Regions from separate parts of the Arthrobacter sp. FB24 genome, predicted to be linked through region 2. Evidence: riboswitches for the same ligand, from Rfam matches in the RefSeq annotation. Region 2 holds a riboswitch; the other holds the start of a gene.
The links. A riboswitch is a leader RNA that binds a small molecule or an ion and turns the genes downstream of it on or off. The one in region 2 is predicted to bind S-adenosylmethionine.
Positions count from the first base shown of each region.

Region 1: another riboswitch for S-adenosylmethionine. It lies ahead of ARTH_RS06675 (bifunctional o-acetylhomoserine/o-acetylserine sulfhydrylase); the one in region 2 lies ahead of ARTH_RS19540 (DUF1737 domain-containing protein).

Region 1 is NC_008541.1:1,471,173-1,480,250, reverse strand. Features, by position in the region: gene metX (homoserine O-acetyltransferase MetX) at 1-837, opposite strand, end outside; SAM riboswitch class IV at 850-965, opposite strand; gene ARTH_RS06675 (bifunctional o-acetylhomoserine/o-acetylserine sulfhydrylase) at 1,056-2,372, opposite strand; SAM riboswitch class IV at 2,434-2,548, opposite strand; gene ARTH_RS06670 (VOC family protein) at 2,710-3,348, shown strand; gene ARTH_RS06665 (CPBP family intramembrane glutamic endopeptidase) at 3,476-4,243, opposite strand; gene ARTH_RS06660 (histidine phosphatase family protein) at 4,353-5,033, shown strand; gene hutI (imidazolonepropionase) at 5,052-6,254, opposite strand; gene ARTH_RS06650 (NAD(P)/FAD-dependent oxidoreductase) at 6,266-7,393, opposite strand; gene ARTH_RS06645 (glycine C-acetyltransferase) at 7,434-8,642, opposite strand; gene tdh (L-threonine 3-dehydrogenase) at 8,701-9,078, opposite strand, start outside.
Region 2 is NC_008541.1:4,337,130-4,346,207, forward strand. Features, by position in the region: gene ARTH_RS19520 (EAL domain-containing protein) at 1-599, opposite strand, end outside; gene ARTH_RS19525 (PLP-dependent cysteine synthase family protein) at 853-1,887, opposite strand; gene ARTH_RS19530 (aromatic amino acid ammonia-lyase) at 1,884-3,488, opposite strand; gene ARTH_RS19535 (NtaA/DmoA family FMN-dependent monooxygenase) at 3,493-4,788, opposite strand; SAM riboswitch class IV at 5,009-5,121, shown strand; gene ARTH_RS19540 (DUF1737 domain-containing protein) at 5,204-5,473, shown strand; gene ARTH_RS19545 (rhodanese-like domain-containing protein) at 5,470-5,880, shown strand; gene ARTH_RS19550 (O-succinylhomoserine sulfhydrylase) at 5,881-7,089, shown strand; gene ARTH_RS19555 (hypothetical protein) at 7,141-7,464, opposite strand; gene ARTH_RS19560 (glutamate--cysteine ligase 2) at 7,493-8,719, opposite strand; gene ARTH_RS19565 (UDP-N-acetylglucosamine 1-carboxyvinyltransferase) at 8,793-9,078, opposite strand, start outside.

The sequences.
Region 1 (9,078 bases), 1.8 Mb from region 2:
TCCCAGCGAGACTGCCTGAAGCGGGGCTTCGCCGCCCTGGGCGCTCCGGCCGAACCGGGCCTCCAGCTCGTCTGCGGAGCGGTACGTGATGTGCGCGATCCTGCGCGCCAGGGCCAGGCCGGCCTCAGGCTCCGGGCCGCCGTAGTAGTCACCGCCGTTGAAGTTGACGTCCTGGCGGATGGCGAGGGTCTGCGCCTGGGCAAAGGCGATCTGCTCGGCAGTGCTGCTGGCCCCGATGGAAATGACGGCACAGCGCCGGACCCGGTCAGGGAAGCTAACGGCCCATTCCAAGGCGCGGGCTCCACCCAGGGATCCGCCCAGGACGGCGTACCAGCTGTCGATGCCAAGGGCGTCCGCCAACCGGGCCTCGGCCGCAGTGGTGTCGCGCAGGGTCACCAGGGGGAAGCGCGAGCCCCACGGCCTGCCGTCCGGCGCGGGAGTGGAAGGCCCGGTGGAGCCGTAGCAACCGCCCAGGATGTTGATGGAAACCACGAAGTACTTGTCCGTATCAACCGGGGCGCCGGGCCCGGCAAGCTGCTCCCACCAGCCTTCTTCGTCACTGGCTCCCCTGGTAACGTGCGTGCTGCCGGTCAGGGCATGCTGCACCAGCACGGCGTTGGAACGGTCCGCGTTCAGCGTGCCCCACGTCTCGTAGGCGAGTGTGACGTCCGGCAGATGCCCGCCGGCTTCAAGGTCAAGCCCGCCGATGCCCTGGAACCTGACGGTACCGTCGGGGACAGTGCCTGCGGTTTTGCCCGCGGTGGTTTTCACGTCACGGGCTGACAGGCTGTGGCTGGATGTTTCGGGTACACCGCTGCGGGTGACGGCAATCGTCATCTGAGGACCTCTTCTTCGCGCTTGCCTGCCGCCAACTGGCCGGCAGGCCAGGTCTTCACCCGGGGCACCCCGCCGCGAAAGGAGGGTTGCCGGCCAGCAAGCCGGGGCTGTCGCTGGCACTCATGACCTTTAAAGAGTCTACGAAATGCGTCCCCGCAATGGCGAAGAATGTGACAGCAATATGACTCCCGGCGTCGAGACGCCGGGAGTCATACGCGTCAGTCGCCCTTGGCGGCGCGGAAACCGGCGTCGAGGTCGGCGATGATGTCATCGATGTGTTCCAGCCCCACCGAGAGGCGGACCAGGCCCGGCGTGACCCCTGCCACCGCCTGCTGTTCCGCCGTCAGCTGGCTGTGCGTGGTCGACGCCGGGTGGATGACCAGCGAGCGCACGTCACCGATGTTTGCGACATGCGAGTGCAGTTCCAGCGCGTCCACGAACCGCTTGCCGGCCTCGGCCCCGCCAGCGATGTTGAAGGACACGATGGCTCCGGTGCCCTTGGGTCCGTACTTGCGGCCGCGCTCGTACCAGGGGCTGGACGGCAGCCCCGCGTAGGCCACGGATTCGACGTCGGCCCGTGCCTCCAGCCATTCGGCGACGCTCACCGCGTTGGCCACGTGGCGCTCAACGCGCAGGCTCAGCGTTTCCAGGCCCTGGGCGATAAGGAAGGCGTTGAACGGAGAAACGGCCGAGCCGAGGTCCCGCAGGAGCTGGACGCGGGCTTTCAGGATGTAGGAAAGGTTCGCGCCCAAGGCGCCCCCGGCGCCGAGGTCCCGCGCGTAGACAAGCCCGTTGTAGGTGGGGTCCGGGGTGTTGAAGCCGGGAAACTTCTCCGGGTCCTTGCCGAAATCAAAGTTGCCCGAGTCCACGATCACGCCGGCAATGGCGCTGCCGTGCCCGCCAAGGTACTTCGTTGCCGAGTGGACCACAATGTCGGCACCCCATTCCAGCGGCCGGATGAGGTAGGGCGTGGACAGTGTATTGTCCACGATCAGCGGGACACCCGCCTCGTGGGCAACGCCGGAAACGCCTTCGATGTCCAGGACATCCTGGCGCGGGTTGGACACCACTTCGGCAAAGAAAAGCTTGGTGTTTGGCCGGACTGCGTCCTTCCATTGCTGGAGGTTGTCCGGGTCCTCGACGAAGGTCACGGAGATGCCGAACTTCTTCAGGGTGTGGGCCAGCAGGTTGTAGGTGCCGCCATAGAGGCTGGGGCTGGCCACCACGTGATCACCGGCTTCGGCGACGTTGAGGATGGCGAATGTTTCGGCCGCCTGCCCCGAACTGAGCAGCAGCGCCGCCAGGCCGCCCTCAAGGCTGGCCACGCGCTGCTCCACTGCGTCCTGGGTGGGATTGCCGATGCGCGTGTAGATGGGCGCCAGTTCGGCCAGCGCAAAGCGGTTGGCAGCGCTCTCGGCGCTCGGGAACACGAACGACGTCGTCTGGTAGATGGGGAGGGCCCTGGCGCCGGTGGCGCTGTCCGGCTCCTGCCCGGCGTGGATCTGGCGGGTTTCGAAAGACCAGGCATTGGACATTGAAGACTCCTTCTAAAGAAAGGCACCACAGGCGGACGCACGGTATGCCGGGCCGGTTCTGGTGCCGCGCTTGCCGACCGGCGGTTGCCGGAGGCCAGGTCCTCACCCGGGGCACCCCACCGCGGAACGAGGGTTGCCGGCCAGCAAGCCGGGGCTCAATGCTGGCGCTCATGACCTTGACCCAGTGTAGAAACGGAGCAATCCGTCTGAACAGGTTTGTGACGAAGGACGTCGGCCGCATGATTTTCGTGGGCTTCAGGGCCCTCCGCCATGACATCCCATCTCGGTAAGCATACCCTTAGCTGAGAGCTCCATCACAAAGTGCCAAGATGAGGGCATGCGCATGGATCACGTCTCTTACGCCTGTGAACAAGATGGCTTGGCTGCCACCACCGAACGTATTGCAACCGCCCTCGGCGTCGAAGCCGTTAAGGGCGGGGTACACCCCCGATTTGGCACCCGCAACATGATTATCCCGCTCGCCGGGCACAAGTATTTGGAGGTCGTGGAGGTCCTTGACCACCCGGCATCCGACAAGGCTCCGTTCGGGCAGGCTGTCCGGGCACGCTCCGCAGCTGGCGGCGGCTGGATGGGCTGGTGCGTCGAAGTGGACGACCTGGCACCGTTCGAAGAACGCCTCGGCCGCTCGGCTGTCAACGGCAACCGCAAGTTCCCGGACGGCCGCGAACTCGTCTGGAAGCAGATCGGTATCCTGGGCCTCATTGCAGACCCGCAGGTACCCTACATGCTCAAGTGGGAAGGCGACCCGGAGCTTCACCCGTCCAACGCCTACCCGAGCAACGTCAAGATGTCCAGCCTCACCATCGCCGGCTCGGCCGAGCGCGTCACGGAATGGCTCGGGCAACCGGTCGAGAAGCCCTTGGAGGATGTGGCCGTTGAATGGGTCGCCCCGAAGGGGACGCCGGGAATCCTCTCCGTTACGTTCGAAACCGCCTCCGGGGCAGTAACCATCTAGCCCTCTTACACCGTGTGGTCCTCCGGGCCACGGGCAGCGCGCTGCCTTTACGAACTTCGGCCGCTATCAGCGGGTGCCAACGACGTCACCCACCGATAGCGGCCGAATCCTTTTAAGCGGTTGCCGGCTAGCCCAGCCCGATGGCCTTGCCGAAGAGGCTGAAGCCGACGAACGCCACAATGTCCAGCAGCGCGTGGGCGATCACCAGTGGCATGACGCGGCGGGTCTTCGTATAGATCCACGCAAATACCACGCCCATGATGGCGTTGCCGATGAACGGACCGAACCCCTGGTAGAGGTGGTAGCTGCCCCGGAGCATGGAGCTGGCGAAGATGGCCAGCGGCATGCTCCAGCCAAACTTGCCGAGCCGGTCCAGCAGGTACCCCACCACGATGACCTCCTCCACGATCCCGTGCCGTACGGCGGAGAGAATCAGCACGGGGATGGTCCACCAGTAGGCGTCGAGCGCACTGGGGATGATGGCCGTGGTGATGCCCAGCGCCCGTCCGGCGGCGTACAGCCCCAGGGACGGTATGCCGATCAACGCCGCGAGGCCCAGCCCCTGCAGCAGGTCCTTGCCGGGACGGGCGAAGTTGAAACCGAGTTTGCGGAAGGCCGAGGCCCCGGACTCCCCCGCCGTCCGGTGCTCGGTAAGGAAGTAGATGACCAGCACCACCGGCACCAGAGCGAAAACAATGTCCAGCAGCTGGTACGTGAGGTCGAAGTATTCGCGGCTGCTCTGGGAGCGGTTGAGGGTGGAGGTCCCTTCCGCCAGGGGTGCCCGCGTCAGCTTGTCCAGCAACTGCACCACCGAATACACGGCGGACTGCCCCAGCGACAGACCCAGGACAATCCAGACTTCTAACCGCAGACGACGGCGGGAGGGAACCAGCATGTTCCTATCTTGCCTTCACTTTCTGGTTCTTTCCTGTCCGCCGCTTCCGGCCGGTCGCAGGGCAACGCTTCCGCTGAGCCGCGCGGTCCGGGGCCTATGCTTGGAATTTATGAGTGCGCCCGGAAAAATCATCATGATCCGGCACGGCCAGTCCGCCGCCAATGCCGACACCTCCATCTATAACCGGGTGCCCGATTACCGCATACCGCTGACCGAACTCGGCGTGGCACAGGCCCGGGCCGCGGGCGAGGAAATCCGCCGGGAACTGGACGGGCGGCAGGTGTGTGTGTACGTCTCGCCGTACCTCCGGGCCTACCAGACCCTTGAAGCGCTCAACCTGGGACCGCTGGTGGAACGGATCATCGAGGAACCCAGGCTCCGCGAACAGGACTGGGCCAACTTCCAGATCGCCGGGGACATTGAGGACCAAAAGGAACTCCGGAACGCCTACGGCCACTTCTTCTACCGCTTCCGTGAGGGTGAATCCGGCTCCGACGTCTACGACCGGATCTCCTCTTTTATGGAAACCCTCCACCGGCACTGGTCCAAGCCCACCTACGCCCCGAACGCCCTATTCGTGACGCACGGGCTCACCATGCGGCTGTTCTGCATGCGCTGGTTCCACTGGTCCGTCGAGTATTTCGAGTCGCTCAACAACCCGGAGAATGCCGAAGTGCGGACCCTGGTGCGCACGGATAAGGGCAAGTACGAACTGGACAAGCCGTTCAGCCAGTGGGAGGACCGCCGCGTGGACGAGACAGTCCTGGACGCTCCGCCCATGGTCTTCTAGGCGCTTCCGGCCGGCGCGTCAGCGGGCACGGACGCCCGCCCGCCAGACGGCGTGGGTCAGCGGGATGCCCGGCCGGTAGGCCAGGTGGGTGGCCGAGGGTGCGTTGAGCAGGTGCAGGTCTGCGCGGTGGCCGATAGCGACCGAACCCACCGCCCGTTCGCCGTCGACGTCGTTGCCCGCCTCCCGCCGCAGCGCAAGGGCACCGCCGTACGTCGCAGCGCGGACGGCCTCATGGACGCTCAGCCGCATCTGGAGAACGGCGGTGGTCACGCAGAACGCCATGGAGCTCGTGTAGGAGGTGCCGGGGTTGCAGTTGGAGGCCAGGGCAATCGGCACCCCGGCGTCCAGCAGCTCGCGCCCGGGAGCAAGCGGCTGGCGGGTGGAGAGGTCGCAGGCCGGCAGGCAGGTGGCCACGGTCCCCCGCGTTCCGGCACCCTGCCACCCGGACCAACTCCCTGCCAGTGCCTCCACGTCCGCGGCGGACAGGTAGTTGACGTGGTCAACGCTTGCCGCGCCGAATTCCACGGCCAGCCGCACGCCCGGACCTTCGCCGAGCTGGTTGCCGTGGACGCGGAGGCCCATACCCGCATCCTTGCAGGCCTGCAGCACACGGCGCGACTGTTGCTCGTTGAAGGCCCCCTGCTCGCAGAACACGTCCGCCCAGCTGACGTAGGGCCGGACGGCCGCCAGCATGGGCCCGCACACCAGGTCGGTGTATTCGTCGGCATCGGCACCGGCGGGGACCAGGTGCGCGCCCAGGTAAGTGACTTCGTCAGCCACCGTGGAGGCGATGCGCGCGCTGCGCGTTTCGTTTTCCACGTCCAGGCCGTAGCCGGTCTTGGTTTCCAGGTACGTGGTGCCCTGCGAGACCGCTTCGGCCACGCGGCCCAGGGCCAGCCTGGTGAGGTCGAAGTCGCTTGTCCCGCGGGTGGCACCGGTGGTTACGGCGATGCCGCCGGCGCTGTAGCTCTCCCCGGCCATCCGGGCCTCGAACTCCGCAGTCCGGTCACCGGCAAATATCAGGTGGGTGTGCGAGTCCACCCAGCCCGGCAGCAGCGCCCGGCCTCCCGCGTCCACTTCGTCGTCAGCGGCCGGTGCGGCCGACGACGGCCCGATCCAGGAGATGCGCTCCCCTTCGATCACCACGGCGGCATCCTTGAGGACGCGGTGCTCCGCGTCCTGGGTCATCAGCTCGGCAATGTTGGTGATGAGGGTGCTCATGGGTCCATTCTTCAGTGCCGGATGGACCAGCGGGTCGCGGCCAGCGCAACCGCTGTCCGGGATGCCGGACTGAGCCCGGCGTCCTCGCCCCGGGCGACCAGGCCCGCCGACGGCCCTGCCAGGATCAGGTCCGCAGCGAGCTCCGCAATGCCGGACGAGGTCTGGAAACCGTAACCGCCCTGTCCGGCGAGCCAGAAGAATCCGGTCGCTTCAGCGTCGAACCCCACTACCGGGACGCCGTCGGCAGCTTCGGTGCGAAGGCCGGTCCACGCGGACTTGACGCTCCTGATGCCCATGGTGGTCACCGCGTTGAGCCGCGCCACCAGCGCCTCGACATCGCCCGGGTAAGGCTTCGCGTCCTCGGGCCCGCTCGGCACGGATTCCGACGGCGATATCAGCACGTCCTGCCCTTCCTTGCGGAAGTAGAACGATTCGTCCGCTGCCGCCACCATGGGGCAGGCCTCCGGGAGGGGACGTTCGACGTCGACAATCGCCGCCGTGCGGCGGTACGGCTGGAGTCCGAGCTTTTCCACGCCGCTGATCACGGCCAGCTCATCGGCCCAGGCACCGGCAGCATTGACCACGGTCCCGGCCTGGAACGCTTCCTGGCCCGCCCCGACCTCCCAGCCGGACCCCAGCCGCTGGGCGGAATGGACCTTGGCGCCGGTGATGATGTCCACCCCGCCGGCCTCGGCACGGCGCCGGTGGTCTTCCAGCAGCACGGGTGCGTTGCAGGCGAACGAACCGGTGTCCAGCCCGGCCGCGGAAAAGAATCCGGGATCCAGCACCGGGCACAGTTCCAGGGCCTCGGCATGGGAGATCCGGTGCATGTGCCCGCTGGCTTCCTCCCGGACGGTTTCTTCATCGCCGATCAGCATGAAGCTGCGGGGCGAAAGGACGGGCTCCGGAAGCTCCGCGTCCCGGGCCGCAATCAGCCCGAGCGTGCGGAGGGTCAGCTCCTGGACCACCACGGGGCCGTAGCTGGGGATCAGTTGCCGGGCCGAGCGGGCCGAGGTGTGGTAGGCCAGGGACTGTTCGGCTTCGACGAGCGCAACGCTGCATTTACCGGCAAGGGCGGAGGCGAGGGACAGTCCGGCAATACCGCCGCCCACAATCACCACATCGTAATTTGCTGACATGACTCCATCCTTGCACCCGGCAGGACGTCACGTCAGTACCTTAGGCCTCCACCGCGTCGCGACTGTCCACGAACGCCCGGACGCAGGCTTCGACGTCCTCCGCACTGTGCGCGGCGGAGAGCTGGACCCGGATACGGGCGGCCCCCTTGGGAACCACGGGGTAGCTGAAGGCGGTGACGAACACTCCGTGCCGGAGCATCAGGTCTGCCACCTTCGCCGCCACCACGGCATCCCCGAACATCACCGGCACGATCGCGTGCTCGCCGTCGAGCAGGTCAAAGCCTTCTTCCGCCATCCGGTTCCGGAACAGCTCGGCGTTGGCGAACAGCTTGGAACGCAGTTCCGCGGAGTTCTCCACGAGGTCCAGGGCCTTCAGGGTGGCGGCCACGATGGCTGGCGCGACGGAATTGGAGAACAGGTAGGGGCGCGCCTTCTGGCGGAGCATGGCCACGACTTCGGCCCGGCCGGATACGTAGCCCCCGGAAGCCCCGCCCAGCGCCTTGCCGAACGTGCCCGTGTAGATGTCCACCCGGTGGCCCACGCCGGCATGTTCCGGCGTTCCCGCGCCGGTGGCGCCCATAAAGCCGACGGCGTGCGAGTCGTCCACCATTACCAGGGCATCGTACTTTTCGGCCAGGTTGCAGATGGCTTCGAGCGGCGCGAGGTAGCCGTCCATGGAGAAGACGCCGTCCGTGACGATGATCTTGCGGCGGGCCGGGTTCTCCTGCGTGGTCGCCTCGATCAGTTTCGCTTCGAGGTCCGCCATGTCGCGGTTGGCGTAGCGGAACCGCCGGGCCTTGCAGAGCCTGATGCCGTCGATGATGGAGGCGTGGTTCAGGGCGTCGGAGATGATGGCATCTTCCGGCCCGAACAGGGATTCAAACACGCCGCCGTTGGCGTCGAAGCAACTCGAGAACAGGATGGTGTCCTCGGTGCCCAGGAACTTGGAGACGCGCGCCTCGAGTGCCAGGTGCAGGTCCTGGGTTCCGCAGATGAAGCGCACGCTGGCCATGCCGAAGCCGCGCTCGTCCATGGCGGCCTTCGCGGCGGCAATGATGTCCGGGTGGTCTGCCAGGCCCAGGTAGTTGTTGGCGCAGAAGTTCAGCACGTCGGCACCCGCCTCGCCGATCCGGCCTGCCGTGATGTGGCTGGCCTGGGGCGAGTCGATGTGGCGTTCCGTTTTGAACAGGCCTGCCGTGCGGATCTCGTCCAGCTCGTTCTGCAGCTGGTCTTTGATGGCTGAATACATGGGGAGTGCTCCTCAGCTGGGTGAATTCTTGTGTTTTGATGCCGAAAACTTGAGGGGGTTAGAAAACGGTCCAGTCGAGGACTACTTTGCCGCCCACACCGGCGCGGGCAACGTCGAAGCCCTTCTCCCAGTCCGTGGCAGGCAGGGTGTCCGTGACCACCGCCGAGATGTTGGCATGCAGCACCGGGTTGGAGGACAGCATGGCGCTCATCGCGTACCAGGTCTCGAACATTTCGCGGCCGTAGATGCCCTTCATGGTCAGCATATGCGTCACCACCTTGCCCCAGTCGATGTCGATGGACTGGCTGGGCAGGCCCAGCATCGCAATCCGGCCGCCGTGGTTCATGTTGTCGATCATCTCCGGCAGGGCGGTGGGGTGACCGGACATTTCCATGCCGATGTCGAACCCTTCGCGCATTCCCAGCTCGCGCTGGGC
Region 2 (9,078 bases):
CGGTCCACGGCCAGTTGGGATTGCTCCACGAACGCCCGGAGCCGGGGGTCCAGGCAGGTGACCGGTGACAGGTTCAGAGCCACGTAGACGTGGGCCGGCAGTTGTTCGGCGGCAACGAGTGCCGCCTGCAGGGCAGCGAATTCAAGGTCGGGTCCGAGGCCTACGGCAGCAGCCTCATTGAACCAGTGGTCCGCACTCGCGCCGTCGTCACTGACGAAACGCGTCAGCGCCTCAACACCAACGACGTTCCGGCTGCGAAGCTCGTGGATGGGCTGGAACGCGGTGAGGAGCATCCTGTCGCCGAGGATCGCCTCGATGCGGCGCCTGCTCCGGCGGGTGAACAGCACCGTGTTGCCGTAGTCCTCATCGGGAGTCGGCAAGTCGGGGCTGGGAAGGGTGGCCTCGGTTTCTTCCGGCTGCTCGTCCGTGATGCTCCGGGTGGCCATGAGGTGCTCAAGGAGGGCGCGTTCGGGATTACCCGGGTACGATTCCATCCGGCTTCGCAACTGTTCACGAGCCCACTCGCTCTGCGGAGTGGCGTCACCCAGTACAGACTCGATGATGTCCCGCGCCTGTCCACGGATCGTCGGATCACTCACGTCCGAAGGCGGCACCGACTGCGGTCCCCGGAAAGCAGTGGATTCTCCATCGGTCAATGCTGGAAAAGAAGTCTCATCCATTGACATTGGCTATTCCTTTATAAGTGCTGGTCCCGGCTGAGCCCGGGACCCGTCCATGATTGCACCGCATTCTTATTCGAGGATGCGGGAACCGCGAACGTTTCAAAAGAGTACAACGCGACCGGTCCGTCTGTCTCTAGCTGTATCCGAGTCGTAATGCTAAGCAGGCGAGTTACTCCTCCACGAATTCAGCGGCCAGGTGGATGTGCTTGTCGGCCAGCCACACAGGATTGAAGGCCTTGCTCAGGTAGTTGCTGCCGGCGTCGGGAGCTATCGCCACCACCACGGATCCGCGCGGCGCGGCACGAGCGACCCTGAGCGCCGCAGCCACCGCGAGCCCGGACGAGGGTCCCAGGGACAGCCCCTCTTCATTCAGCAGCCGGTGCTCCGTGGTGTACACCTCGTTGTTGGGAATGCGCAGGAAGCGGTCCACAATGCCGCGGTCGAAGATCTTGGGCCACTCGGCTTCCGGCCAGGAGTTGCCCACGCCGTCCACCAGGATCTCGCCGGGGTGGCCCCCGCTGTACACGGAACCAACAGGATCCGCGGCGATCACCTCCACATGGCCGCCGGTCTTTTCCTTCAGGTACCGGCCATTGCCGCTGATGGTGCCGCCGGTGCCGATCCCGGCCACGAAATGCGTCACTCTCCCGGACGTCTGCTGCCAGATTTCCGGCGCTGTCCCTTCGTAATGGGCCAGCGGATTGGCCGGATTGTCGAACTGCTGAGGCCGCCAGGCGCCCGGGTTCTCTGCCGTGATCCGGGCCGCGACCGCCCGTGCGTTCTCCGGCGACTCCGACGGCGCGGTCCAGTCCGTCACCACCACCCTGGCACCGTAACGGTGCAGCGCGGCAAGCTTCTCGGACGAGATGGTGTCCCCGGTGACCACCACCACGGGGTGTCCGGTGAGGGCACCAATCAGCGCCAGCCCGATCCCGGTGTTCCCGGACGTGCTCTCCACGATGGTTGCCCCCGGCCGGAGCTCACCGCTGCGCTCAGCCGCGCGGATCATGCTCAGGGCCGTCCGGTCCTTGATGGAGCCGCCGGGATTGTCGGATTCGAGCTTGACGTAAACCGTGCTGCCCAGCCCCTTGCCCAGGACGTCAAGCGGCACCAGCGGGGTGTTTCCCACCTGTGCCAGGACGGCGGCGGCATCCGCCGCAACATCAGCCTCCCGGACCGCGTGCCTGCCTGTCATGGTGCTCATCGCTGCCTTTCCGTGCCGCCGACGGCATGGGAATCCCGGCCGCCGTTCAGGGCACTGTTGAAGCCGTTGCCGAGGAACGCGTCCAGTTCAACGCGCGCCTCGTCCACGAGCGCCGCGGCCGGCAGGTGCCGGGCCAGCAGTCCGGAAAGACGGTCGACGACGGCGGCCGTCCCGTTTCCCAGCGGCCGCACCGCGCGCGCTTCCGCCGCCCCCAGCAGGTACGCCGCTGTCAGCGCCTCGATGGCGAGCAGCTTCCCGGCAGCATCGACGGAACGCTCCAGCTGCTGGAGCGCCAGCGGCGCCAGTGTGGAGTGGTCTTCGACATCGGCGGACAGCGTGGGCGCACCAAGTGTTGCCGGCGCCGCGAGGAACTTGAGCTCGGACAGCAGGCCTGCGGCCGAATACCAGAGCAGTCCGGGCAGCTCTTCCGGCTCCAGCGGTGCTCCGTTCGTGGCGGCCTCGAGGTGCCGCTGGCGGATCCGACGCTGCGGCGGGTAGAGCTTGGCGATCCGGCGTTCGCTGCTGATCCCGAGGTGGGCCAGCCCCAGGCGCAGCGCCTCGAATGCCAGGGCCAGCTGCATGGGCTGGAAGTTACCGCCGGAGACCATCCGACCGGAGCCGATGTCGGTCAGCGGGTTGTCGCCCCGGCCGTTCAGTTCCACTTCCAGAGCGTCTTCCAGCGCCGTGACCTGCCACCGGATGGCGCCGTGGGTCTGGGGTGCCGCGCGGAAGGAAAGCGCGTCCTGCACGGACACCTCCCGCTCCGGGTCCTCCAGCCACCCGCCCTCGAGGAGCCGTAGCACATGGGCCGCCGTGACCGACTGCCCGTGCACTGCCTTGGCCGCCTGCACAGCCGGCGAAAACGGGCTGAGGTTGCCGCCGCCGTCGTGCCTTGCCGTCGCCTCAAGCGACAACGCGAGCGCGGTGTCCGCCAGGTCGGCGAGCCGCAGGATGCGGCGCAGCACCAGCGCGCCGACGCCGATGGAATAGGAGTTGGAGCTGACCAGGGCCAGGGCTTCGCCGGGCGCGAGTTCCAGCGGAGCCAGCCCGGCGTCCGCCAGGGCCTGGCCGCCGGGCAGCAGCTGGCCGTCCACTGCCACCGCCTGGCCCTCCCCGATCGCGACGGCGGCCACTGCGGCGAGGTGGGTCAGGTCTGCGGAGCCTACGGACCCTTCGCGCGGGATGGCGGGGACCACCCCGCGGTTGAGCATTTCAACGTAGAAGCGGGCTGTTTCCGGCCGGACGCCGGAGCCGCCGCGGCTGAAGCCCACAAGCCTCGCCAGGATCACGGCCCGGACCTCATCGGCGCCGAGAAACACGCCCACCCCGCTGTTGTGGTACCTCACCACCTGCACCTGGTAGGCGAGGATCGACTTCTTCTCCACGGCGGTGTCCCGCCCGGATCCCAGCAGCGTATTGAGTCCGTAGACGCGGTGGCCGGAGTCGATGGCCTGCTGCACCACCTCACGCGAGAGCCCGATCAGCTCCAGGGCGTCCACGCTCAGGACGAACTTAACGGCGGGATCAGCCGCGGCTTCGGCGACGTCCCTGGCGCGCAGGTGCGCCGTGCCGATCAGGAACTCTCCGCTGCCGCCGCCCATGGCACTAGAAGTCCAGCAGGTTCCGGCGGAAGCCGCCGTCGCCATAGCTTGTCCGGAGCAGCCCGCGGCGTCGCAGCACCGGGGCCAGCCGGTCCAGCACACCATGAACGGTGGCCGGATCAACGAAACCCGAGAACAGGAAGCCGTCCCCGCCCACCTGCACGCCGGTTTCTTCGAGGTAGTCGGCAATTTCCTCGGCCGTGCCGATGATGCTGTCCCCGGCGCCGCCGCTGCGGGCCTGCAGGAGCTGGCGCAGCGTGGACCCGGGAGGACCCGCCTTGGCGAAATGATCCAGGGTGCCCTGGTTGCTGTTCGTGGTGAGCTCGGGGAGCGGGGCGTCGAGGTCGAACTGCTGGAAGTCGATCACGGAGAGGTAGGAGATGGAGTTCAGCTGGCTGTCGATGTCGCGCTGCGTGAGCTGGCGGCGCTGCTCCCGGAGCTCGTCCGCTTCGGCCCGGGAGCCCACCACGGTGGGTTTGAGGACAAACAGCACCTTGACGTCGTCGGGGTCCCGCCCCGCCGCGGCCGCCTCGGCCCGGATCGAATCACGGTAGGCCCTCATGCCGTCCGCGCCCCTGGCGAGGGCAATTGCGACGTCCGCGTTGCCGCCCGCGAAAGCCTTGCCCCGCGGGGACGCCCCGGCCTGCACCAGCACCGGTTCCTCAGGCAGCGGCGCGGTGTTGAGCGGGCCCCGGACCTTGAAGAATTGGCCGTCGTGGTTGATCGGATGGACCTTCGTATGGTCGGCAAAGATGCCGGCGTCCGGATCCTCGACAATGGCGTCCGGCTCCCAGCTGCGCCAGAGCTTGCGCACCACGTCCACGAATTCCTCCGCCTTCTCATAGCGGAGGTCATGCTCGATCTGCTGGTCCAGCCCGTAGTTCTGCGCAGCAAGATCGCTGCCGGAGGTCACCACGTTCCAGCCCAGCTGGCCGCTGGAGAAATGCTGCAGCGTGGCCAGGAGCCGGGCAGCGGTGAACGGCGGGTAGAAGGACGCACTCACCGTGGGAACAATGCCCAGGTGTTCCGTGGCGGAGAGCAGGTAGGGCACCAGTGCCAGCGGATCGTGCTTCGGCGCAAAGGACGCCTGCGCCAGCGACACCTTGGCGCTTCCGCCGTACGTGTCCGGTACGGTGAGCGAGTCCTCGATGATGAAAAGGTCCAGCCCTGCCCGCTCGAATTCCCGCACGGCGTGCTGGTACAGGGCGGGTTTTTTCCAGTCGTACCCGATGCCATACCCGGGCGTACCCCACCCCTGGACGCCGAACCCGTGACCCACAAACCAACCGAAGTGCAGCATGGGACTGCCTGTATTCCGATTCGATTCATTCACGGCTGCCTGATTTCATCCGGCGTTACAGCGGTTCATCTCCCGTCATTATCCCCCCGGCAGGGTCTTTTGTAACTGCAGCCGGGGGTACCGCCGGGGCGGATGCGGGGCCGCGGTGCGGGCGTTCCCGTTACGGAAGATGACGACGACGGCGGTGCGGGCCGCCGTCGTAAGTGTTACGTTTTTGGGGAGTAATGAGAACCGGCGCCAAGCCCTGACTGGCCGGTCGGCAACCCTCCTTCCACGGCGGGGTGCCTCAGGTGAATACTCGGCATATCGATATTCGAATTGCAAGCGTGAGAGAAGGAGATCCGTCGTGTCCGACGCACCCGCACAGCTGGCCCCGGCAGCCGAACCAGACGCCGCCGGCCAGGAACAACCGGCCCTGGCACTGCCGCAGGAAAGGCTGGCCTACCGGCTCATCACCGGCCCCGACGACCGCTCGTTCTGCGAGCGCATCTCCGCAGCACTGGCCGACGGCTATGTCCTGCACGGAGGCCCGGCGGCAACCTTCAACGGCACCAGCGTGATCGTTGCCCAGGCCGTGATCCTGCCCGAGGCAGTCGCCAGCTCCGACGCGGCGGTGGCAACCGCAGTGGACGAACTTGAGTTCGACGCCGACTTCCCGGGCGAAGGCTTCGAGGGCCACGCATGAGCTACGCCGGAGACCTGAGCCCGCAGGACGCCTGGGCCAAACTGGAGCAGGGCGCCGTCCTGGTGGATGTCCGCACTGAGGGCGAGTGGGCGCACATCGGCATCCCGGACACCAAAGCCACGGATAACGATCCCCTCTTTATCCAGTGGACCTTCCCCGGCGGCATCCCCAACCCGGATTTTGTCGACCAGCTGAAGCAGCAGGCCCCCGAGGACTCCGGCGTCGAACTGGTGTTCCTCTGCCGTTCCGGTGTCCGGTCCGTTGCCGCGGCCATTGCCGCCACCCGGGCCGGGTTCACCGCCTACAACGTCCTCGAAGGCTTCGAAGGCGAACCGGACCGTTACGGCGAACGCACCGTCAACGGCTGGAAGAACCGCGGCCTGCCCACCAATCTCGGAAAGAACTAAGTGACCTTCAATCCCGACGCCGCTGGCTGGAGCCCTGACACCCAGGCTGTCCGCGGCGGACTTGACCGCACCAATTTCCAGGAGACCGCCGAGCCGATCTTCCTCAACTCGGGGTTCGTCTACGAATCCGCGGCAGCTGCCGAGCGGGCATTCACCGGCGAGGACGAACGGTTTGTGTACTCCCGGTACGGCAACCCCTCCGTGGCCACCTTCCAGGAACGCCTCCGGCTGCTCGAGGGCACCGAAGCGTGCTTTGCGACGGCGTCCGGCATGTCCGCCGTCTTTACGGCACTGGGTGCCCTGCTGGCTGCCGGTGACCGGGTGGTTGCCGCCCGGTCGCTGTTCGGCTCCTGCTTTGTCATTTTGAACGAGATCCTGCCCCGGTGGGGCGTCGAAACGGTGTTCGTGGACGGCCCGGACCTGGAACAGTGGCGGACCGCTTTGGCGGAACCGACGACGGCGGTCTTCTTCGAGTCGCCGTCGAACCCGATGCAGGAGATCGTGGACATCGCCGCGGTCAGCGAACTGGCCCACGCTGCCGGGGCGACCGTCGTCGTCGACAATGTCTTTGCCACCCCCCTGCTGCAGCGCTGCGGGGAGCTCGGCGCGGATGTGGTGGTGTACTCCGGCACCAAGCACATTGACGGCCAGGGGCGGGTCCTTGGCGGCGCCATCCTGGGCACCAAGGAGTTCATCGAAGGCCCGGTCAAGCAGCTGATGCGCCACACCGGGCCGGCGCTTTCAGCCTTCAACGCCTGGGTGCTGACGAAGGGCCTGGAAACCATGGCGCTGCGCGTCAACCATTCCTCGGCCTCCGCGCTTCGCCTGGCCGAGTGGCTGGAAGGCCAGCCGGCGGTCAGCTGGGTCAAGTACCCGCTGCTGAAGTCCCACCCGCAGTTTGAGCTGGCGGCCAGGCAGATGAAGGCCGGCGGTACCGTGCTCACGCTGGAGCTTCTGCCGTCGGCGGGCCGCACGGCGAAGGAAGCAGCCTTTGCCCTGCTGGACGCGCTGCGGATCATCGACATCTCCAACAACCTCGGCGATGCCAAGACGCTCATCACCCACCCGGCCACCACCACGCACCGTGCCATGGGGCCGGATGGCCGGGCCGCCATCGGGTTGAGCGACGGCGTGGTCCGCCTGTCGGTAGGACTCGAGGATGTTGACGACCTCATCCGCGACCTGGAGCAGGCGCTCAAACAGATCTGACCATCCCGCCCCTGATCAGCGCCAAGCTACGAAGACCTGCCGCGCCGAAAGTCAGGTGTCCAGCTCCCAGTGCAGGCGGATCGCTTCAGCTATCGGGGCGGCCGCAACGTCCACAGTGAAGGCGACTGGCGCGGTGCCGGTCTCTTCGATGACGGTGTCATGGTAGACGCGGCCGCATGCCGGGCACAGCGTGTAGAGGTCCTCATCCCCGGGCCACTCGGCCAGTCCGGCCGGGACAGGAGTGCCCTCGCCAAGGTGGACGGGCATGCCTTCGGAGTTGGCCTGGATCAGCCCTTCGTCGCTGACGGTGTTTCCGCAGACGCAGGTGATGGTGGTGACATCGTGGCCGGCGACTGTTGCGTATTCGGTTTCCATAGCGCGCTCCGGGGTAGTAGGAACCTGTTCAGGACTGGCGAACGCGCAGCAGCACCGGCGCCTTCTCGCGCGCGGTGACGGCTTCGGTCCGGCGCATGCTCACGTCCACCGCGTGGGCAACCACGGCGGCCAGCCCGGCGGCGGCCTCCGGGTTCCCGGCAAGGCATTCCTGCATGGCAAGCCGCTGCTGTTCCGAACCGGTCCCCCGGTCCAGGATCCTCCGCACGCCTTCCCAGGCCAGTTCCAGCTCGTCCTGTTCCGCCAGGACGGGCGCGACGTAGTCCACCAGCGCCTCCACGACTTCCTCGGCGGGAGCGGGGCGGAACGTGCCGAAATCCAGAAGGTCTCCCCGGAGTCCGCAGTTGCTTGCCTGCCACGCGGCCATCCGCAGGAGCACCGTCGGCACGGGCGCGGGGTCTACACCGGCCCGCCATTCCCTGCTGGCCGATTCCACCAGCGCCCGCACCAGCACGGCGATCAGGGCGGCGTCCTCGGCCTGCAGGCAAACGTCCGCCACCCGGACTTCCACGGTGGGGTGGTTCCGGGAGAGCCTCGCATCAAAATAGATCATGCCCTCGTCCAGCAGCACGCCGCTGTCCAGCAGCCGGGTGACCACGCGGCGGTACATGGAGTGCGTCCCGAAGATCTGGGACGGGCCCGACGTCGGCCAGCGGTTCCAGGCCTGCGTGCGGTAACTCTCGAAGCCGGTCTCCACGCCGTTCCAGTACGGCGAATTTGCGCTGAGCGCCGTGAGCACCGCCAGCTTGTCCCTGAGCCGGTCGATGACAGCCACGCCTTCTTCCGGGGATTCGACGAAGGTGTGGACATGGAAACCGCAGGTCAGCTGCTCATGGACGGTGAGGCCAAAGCGTTCCTGCATGGTGGCATAGCGGGGGTTCGGTGTGGTGTGCGTCGTGGAGGCAATCGGCGATGTTGCCAGCGCGGCCACCCGCGCATTGTGTTTCTCCGCGGCGGTATCTGCCAGGGCCCGGCCCTGGCGGATCTGGAGGAGCAGCTCCTCATAGTTCAGACACGGACGGGTCTGCGTCTCGATCTGTTCAAGTTTCAGTTCGGCAGTGAGCCCGGTGTCGCCGTCGTCACGGGTTGGATCGTGGGGGTCCAGGATCCGGGGTTTGTCCGGAGCATCGTCCGCAGCAAGCTTCCGCCCTGTCAGCAGGGCGTCCGCCAGTGCCAGCGGCTCCCCGGTCACGGGGTCCACAATCAGCAGCTCTTCCTCAACCCCGAAAGTTCGCATGCATACATTGTGCCCCCGTGACCGCCCTGTACGACAGGCGCCGCAACGGCGCCTTCTTTCGGCGCCGGACGGGTCAGTCCTGGAAGTATTCGATCTTCGCGCCGATGGTGTTGAGCCGCTCGGCCAGGTCCTCGTACCCGCGCTCGATCACGTAGATGTTGCGCAGCTCCGAAACCCCGCGGGCGGCCAGCATGGCCAGCAGGATGCATGCGGCCGGGCGGAGGGCGGGCGGGCAGCCCACCTCGGCGGCACGCCACCTGGTGGGTCCGTTGACGTAGATCCGGTGCGGATCCAGCAGCTGGACGCGGGCCCCGAGCTTGTTCAGCTCGGTGAGGTAGATGGCACGGTTCTCGTAGACC